DNA from 3 places in the Methylobacterium sp. Leaf466 genome. Region 1 is predicted to be linked to each of the others. Evidence: predicted binding sites of a transcription regulator. Region 1 holds the regulator's gene; each other region holds the start of a gene.

Region 1 (2,263 bases):
TCCGGGTGGTGCAGACCGACAGGACATCCGGCCTGTCGAGGAGGTAGGTGATCCGGCGGAAGCCGTCGGCCTCGCATTGGGTGCAATAGACCCCGTTCGACCGGTAGAGCCCCATGAGCCGGGTATTGGCGGACGGGTCGATCCGGGTCTCGATCTCCAGGGTGAAGGGCGCCCGGGGCGGATCGGCGATGGTCAGGCCGGTGGCATCGACGGAAAAGGATCCCGCGTCGAGCACCCTGCCGTCGAGGGCGATGCGGACGAGGACGAGGTCCTCGCCGTCGAGCACCAACGGTGAGCCGATGCGGCCGGCCGGGTTGGGACGCAGGCCGAGGCGGGAGACCACCCGGGTCGCGGTGGGATGCAGCACGACGTCGAGGTCGACCCGGTCGATGAGGTGGTCGCTCGGCCGGTAGTCCTCCAGGCGGACCAGGGTCGGCATGTCGGTGCGCATCACGGATCAGTCTTCCTGCGGTGGCGACCGGAGCGGCCGTGTTCGGGTCTGCGGGCACCGTCCGGCGTTGCGGCGGTTTCCCCGAGCCCGGTCGAGATCTCCGTCTTCTCGCATGAGGTCGCCGACCATTCACAGCGCCGCGACCCGTATCCCGTGGGCGCCGCCGGCCCGCCGCCGCGACGGCGAGCGGCGTCCGTTTCCTCCGGATCGATCACGACACGGGTCGGATCGGAACCCTTGCAGAACACTTAAAGAACGGCTAGCCTGTTCGTGATTTGTTTCTGCGATGTCGTGTCGCGGTTGGTGTCGCGAGAGTGTGGGTCGTCGGATGTTGACGCGCAAGCAATTGGATCTGCTGCAGTTCATACAGCAGAGGATGCAGGAGAGCAGTGTTCCTCCCTCCTTCGACGAGATGAAGGACGCGCTCGACCTCAAGTCGAAATCCGGCATCCACCGTCTCATCACCGCCCTCGAAGAGCGGGGCTTCCTGCGGCGCCTGCCCAATCGCGCCCGGGCGATCGAGGTGATCCGGATGCCCGAGAGCCTCGGCGGCACCATGCCGGCCCGGTCCGAGGCACCGGTCGAGGCACGGCGTTTCACGCCGAGCGTGGTCGAGGGCGGCAAGGGTCGGGACCAGTCGGGACAGAGCCATGTGCCGGTCGCGCGGCCGACCATGGCCAAGCCGCCGATGGCGCGTGTCACCGACGAGGCGGGGCGGCCGGTGATGGTGCCGGTGATGGGGCGGATCGCTGCGGGAACACCGATCTCGGCGATCCAGGAGCAGAGCCACACCATCGCGATGTCGCCGGACTTCCTGTCGGGCGGCGAGCATTACGCCCTCGAAGTGCGCGGTGACTCGATGGTGGAGGCCGGCATCCTCGACGGCGACCTTGTGGTCATCCGCAAGCAGGAGACCGCCAACACCGGCGACATCATCGTCGCGCTGATCGACGACGAGGAAGCGACCCTGAAGCGCCTGCGCCGCCGCGGTTCGTCCATCGCCCTGGAGGCGGCCAACCCCGCCTACGAAACCCGGGTGCTCGGCCCCGACCGCGTTCGCATCCAGGGTCGCCTGGTCAGTCTCGTGCGGCGCTACTGAAGCCGCTCCGCCGGCGACGACGAAGGGGTGTCGGGTACCGTTTCGTCGTCGGTGGCTTCCGGTGCCGTCACCGGGTCCGGCGTGGGTGCCGGGCTTGGCGCCACCGTGGACGGGCGCCAGGGTTTGGTGACGCCGGGCGCACGCGCGGTCGTCAGTGTCGGTGCCCCGTCCGTCAGGCGGATCGCAGTGGCGCCGTGGTCCCGCAAAAAGCGTCTGTCGACGATGACGGCGGCGGCACAAGCAGTCGGCGCTTCGAGACGCGAGATCAGGATATCCGCCCGGACGCAGTCCTCGCGAAAGCCGCGGCGGTCCTTGAGCAGCGCGATGCGGCGGCCGTCCTGCGCCTCCATCGTGCAGCCGAGCCGGTCGCAGCGCGCCGGGGATGCGGCGATGACGTCCGTGGCCTGGCGCGAATCGCCTTCCGCCTTCAGCCATTGCTCCATGACGAAGGCCGGCGGTCGCCCGAGCGCGGCCAGGCGGCCCGACCGGTCGCGAACGGCGGCTCCCGCGCCCTCCCGGTCGACGTAGATGTCGTTGCGCATCGGGATCGCCGCCAGGGCGACCCCGATGGCGGCCGGCAGCAGTCCGAGCCAGCGCAGGCTTGAGACGGGCAGGGCGAGGACGATCAGGGCGGCGGCCAGACAGGCCAGGGCACCGGCTCCGAAGGAGGGCACCATGACGCTGGCGTGGCCGAAGCCGCTGATCCAGGCGGA
Region 2 (2,263 bases), on a different contig from region 1:
GCCGTCTCGACGATGCGCGAGGCCTCCACCGTGGCGAGCTTGTCCTTGGTCTGGCCTTGGAACTCCGGCTCGCGGATGAAGACGGAGAGCATCGAGGCGCAGGTAGCCATCACGTCGTCGGTGGTGACATGGGCCATGCGCTTGGCCTGGCCGACCCGCTCGGCGTGCTCGCGCAGCGCCCGCAGCAGGGCGACGCGCAGGCCGCTCTCGTGGGTGCCGCCCTCTGCGGTGGGGATGGTGTTGCAGTAAGAGGCCGAGACGCCGTCGTCCACGACCATCCAGGCCACCGCCCATTCGAGGGAGCCGTGGCCTCCCGGTTTGGCGACCTTCCCCGAGAAGATGCCGTCGGTGACGAGTTCCTTGCCCTCGAGATCGCGGGCGAGATAGTCGCGCAAGCCCCCGGGGAAACGGTGCACGGTCTCGGCCGGGACGTCGTCGATCCCCTCCAGAAGGGCGGGCGCGCAGCGCCAGCGGATCTCGACGCCGCCGAACAGATAGGCCTTGGAGCGGGCCATCCTGAACAGCCGGCGCGGGTCGAACTTCAACGCCCCGAAGATCTGCGCGTCGGGGTGGAAGCGCACCCGCGTGCCGCGCCGGTTCTGCACCCGGCCCACCGTCTCCAGGCCGCCCTGCGCGTGCCCGCGCGAAAAGGTCTGGCGGTAGAGGGTCTGGCCGCGGGCGACCTCGACCTCGAGGAGGTCGGACAGGGCGTTGACCACCGAGATGCCGACGCCGTGCAGGCCGCCGGACGTCTCGTAGACCTTGGAATCGAACTTTCCGCCGGCATGCAGCGTGGTCATGATGACCTCCAGCGCCGACTTGCCCGGAAACTTCGGGTGCGGGTCGACGGGGATGCCGCGGCCGTTGTCGGTGACCACGAGGTGGCCGCTCTCCTCCAGTTCGACCTCGATGAAGCTGGCGTGGCCCGCCACCGCCTCGTCCATCGCGTTGTCGACCACCTCGGCGAAGAGGTGGTGCAGGGCGCGCTCGTCGGTGCCGCCGATGTACATGCCCGGCCGGCGCCGGACGGGTTCCAGCCCCTCCAGCACCTCGATGGAGGAGGCGTCGTAGCCCGCTTCCGCCACGTCCTGCGGAGCCTTTATGTCCAACAGAGCCTTGCCGTCCTGCGGAGGCTTGCCGTCCTGCGGAGCTTTGGGCAACGGCGTGCGGGCGGCCGCCGGCGACCGGGCGCGCGGGGGTGCCGGAGCGAAGAGATCCACCGGCCGGCCGACGGCTTCGGCCTGGGGAGCCTGACGGGGCGTCTCACGTTGAGTCATCGCGCGACCATACTGGAACGAAACGGAAACGTGAAGCGGCGCACCCGGGGCGGGGCGGGCCGCTTCACGGTTTAGATCAGCTTGCGCCGTTTCCGTTAACGTCCTCCCGACGGCGCCTCAGCTTCCGACCCGGCCGCCCCCGCGCCGAGTGATCGCCACCACCGCCGGGCGCGGCGGCATGCCCTCGTCGAAGTCCGGCCAGCGGGTCGAGGGCGCCTCGAAGGTGGCGGGCTTGGCCTTCGGATCGTCCTCGTCGGCCTCGCCGGGGTGCTGCACGGCCACGAAGAAGGTGGTGTCGTCGGGGGTGAAATAGGGGCCGCACATCTCGGCGCCGTTGGGCACGCGGAAGAAGTGCTTGGCGGTCCCGCGTCCCGCCCCTTCGGTCTCGAGTCCCCAGATGCCGTCGTTGCGCCCGGTGCGGGAAGCGGAATTGCCGTCGGTGGCGACCCAGAGCCGCCCTTGTGAATCCACCGCGCAATTGTCGGGCATGCCGAACCAGCCGTCCTTGGTGGTGGACGAGGAGAAGGTCGCCCCCACCGCCGCGATCGCCGGATCGCCGCAGCGCACCAGGATCTCCCAGGCGAACCCGGGGGCGGCATGGTCGCCGTCGTCGGGGGTGAGTTCGACGATGTGGCCGAAGCGGTTGTCGCCGCGCGGGTTGGCGGCATTCACGTCGTCGGGCTTTCGCGAGGCATTGTTGGTGAGCATGACGTAGACCTTGCCCGTCCTGGCGTTGGCCTCGACGTCCTCGGGCCGGTCCATCTTGGTGGCGCCGAGCGCATCCGCCGCGAGGCGGGTCTGGATCAGCACGTCGGCCTGGCTGGCGAATCCGTTCTGCGGGGTCAGCGGGCCCTGGCCGAACACCAAAGGCAGCCAGGTGCCGCGTCCGTCGGCGTCGAAGCGGGCGACATGCAGCGTGCCGCGGTCGAGGATGTCGCGGTTGGCCGATGCATCGGCGGCGACCGCGTCGGCGGTGACGAACTTGT
Region 3 (2,263 bases), on a different contig from region 1:
GACCGCCAGCGATGCTCCGAGAGAGGATCGGCCTTGACCGCCGCCGCCGAGCCGATCGCGACCATCGCCAGGCCGACCGTCCAGACGGGCGCGACGGTCCTGCCCCCGGATCGCGCGACAGACCGGAGGTCGCTCGGGCTCGCCGAAATCGATCCGTCGAGGCCTGCGATCATCCCCATTCGCGCCATGCTGCACTCCTATGGACCGCACCACAGCGGCGCGCCGGTTCGCGCCGTGGTCGCCGTGTCCTGAACGTCTCCAACCCCTGAAAGTGCCCATGGCCGAGCTCAACCGCCGCATCGTCCTCGCCTCGCGCCCCCATGGCGAACCGAGCCCGGCGCATTTCCGGATGGAGGAGGTGCGGGCACCCACCCCCCAGGAGGGCGAGGTGCTCCTGCGCAACCGCATCCTGTCCCTCGACCCCTACATGCGGGGCCGCATGAGTGCGGCGAAATCCTACGCCAAGCCCGTCGAGATCGGCGAGACCATGGTCGGCGCCACGGTCAGCGAGGTCGTGGCCTCGCGCCATCCCGATTTCGCGCCCGGCACCCTCGTCGTCGGCTTCGGCGGCTGGCAGGATTTTGCGATCTCCGACGGAAGCGGCCTGCGGCGGCTCGATCCGGCCGTGGCCCCCGTCGGTACGGCGCTGGGCATCCTCGGGATGCCGGGCATGACCGCTTATACGGGCCTCCTCAACATCGGTCGTCCGAAGGCGGGCGAGACGGTGGTTGTGGCCGCCGCCGCCGGCCCGGTGGGATCCCTGGTCGGCCAGATCGCCAAGCTGAAGGGCGCCCGGGCCGTCGGCATCGCCGGGGGCGCGGAGAAATGCACCTACCTCGTCGACGAACTCGGCTTCGACGTGGCCGTCGACCACCGCGGCCCCGACCTGCCGGGCAGCCTCGCCGCCGCCTGCCCGGACGGCATCGACGTCTATTTCGAGAACGTCGGCGGCGCGGTGTTCGAGGCCGTGCTGCCGCTCCTCAACGATTTCGCCCGCATGCCGGTCTGCGGCCTCGTCTCCGGCTACAGCCTCACCGACCTGCCGCCCGGCCCCGACCGTTCGCCGATCCTGATGCGGGCGGTGCTCACCAAGCGCCTGCACATCCAGGGCTTCATCGTCTGGGACTTCGCCGACCAGGAGGCCGCCTTCCTCGCCGAGGTCGGCGAATGGCTGGCGCAGGGGCGCGTCAAGCACCGCGAGGACATCGCGGAGGGCCTCGACAGGGCACCCGAGGCTTTCGTCGGCCTGCTCAAGGGCCGTAACTTCGGCAAGATGCTCGTCAGGCTGTCGTAGGCGACGGGCCTCGTTCCCTTGCTGGGTGACGAGAACATGAGTAGAACATCGGAGGTCTGGGGACAGATTCGCTGCGTGGTGGACAACGCCGGCCGATGCGGTTGTCGGCGGCGCGCGAAAGCCTCAGGACGTGGGTCGGCGGGGGCGGCGATGTGGAGCCCGGCCTTGCGCCGTCGTGAGATCGGTTCGGAGGAGAGAGCGGCATGGCCGGCAGCGTCAACAAGGTGATTTTGGTTGGCAACCTCGGACGCGATCCCGAGACGCGGCGGCTCGCCTCCGGCGACCCGGTGGTCAACCTGCGCATCGCGACCTCGGAGTCCTGGAAGGACAAGATGTCCGGCGAGCGCAAGGAGAAGACCGAGTGGCACTCGGTGGTGATCTACAACGAGAATCTCGCCAAGGTCGCCGAGCAGTACCTGCGCAAGGGCTCGAAGGTCTACATCGAGGGCCAGCTGCAGACGCGCAAATGGGCCGACCAGTCCGGCGTCGAGAAGTACACCACCGAGGTGGTGCTGCAGCGGTTCCGCGGTGAGCTCACCCTCCTCGACGGCCGCAGCGGCGGCGGTGGCGAGATGGGCGCCGACGAGGAGGGCGGTGGCCAGATCAGCCGAGGCGGCGATTACGGCGGCGGCCGTGGCGGCTCCGGAGGCGGTTCGGATCGCGGCGGCGACTACGGTGGCGGTGGTGGTGGCCGCTCCGGCGGGGACCGCCGGCCGGCTCCGTCGTCCGGCGGTGGCGGCGGCTCGAAGCCCAATTACGACCTCGACGACGACATTCCGTTCTAGGCAGGCTCACGTCGGCGAGCCGACGCTCCACCCCGCCTACGCCCGGTGCCTCGGCGCGGTTCTTGCTCCCCTTGCGTGCAAAGGGAGTGAGACGGCGCCATGGCATCCTTCATCCGCGTGACCGAGGTGTGGGTTCCCTCCAAGGACGGGACGGCCCTCGAGTTCGGGAGCGGCAGCTACGGCG

What was found. The regulator LexA, encoded in region 1, represses DNA repair genes until DNA is damaged. The targets are predictions, from matches to a motif close to TGTTCNNNNTGTGTTCNG.
Region 2: parE (DNA topoisomerase IV subunit B) is a predicted target of LexA. The motif match lies at 1,291-1,308, and genes of this name have one in related genera.
Region 3: ssb (single-stranded DNA-binding protein) is a predicted target of LexA. The motif match lies at 1,325-1,342, and genes of this name have one in related genera.

What each region holds. Positions count from the first base shown of each region.
Region 1 is NZ_LMRC01000012.1:122,263-124,525, reverse strand. Features, by position in the region: gene pepN (aminopeptidase N) at 1-451, opposite strand, end outside; gene lexA (transcriptional repressor LexA) at 780-1,550, shown strand; gene ASG59_RS06945 (ComEC/Rec2 family competence protein) at 1,544-2,263, opposite strand, start outside.
Region 2 is NZ_LMRC01000009.1:11,778-14,040, forward strand. Features, by position in the region: gene parE (DNA topoisomerase IV subunit B) at 1-1,277, opposite strand, end outside; gene ASG59_RS05645 (PhoX family phosphatase) at 1,395-2,263, opposite strand, start outside.
Region 3 is NZ_LMRC01000034.1:356,358-358,620, forward strand. Features, by position in the region: gene ASG59_RS17820 (DUF4174 domain-containing protein) at 1-188, opposite strand, end outside; gene ASG59_RS17830 (NADP-dependent oxidoreductase) at 278-1,294, shown strand; gene ssb (single-stranded DNA-binding protein) at 1,498-2,079, shown strand; gene ASG59_RS17840 (GAF domain-containing protein) at 2,179-2,263, shown strand, end outside.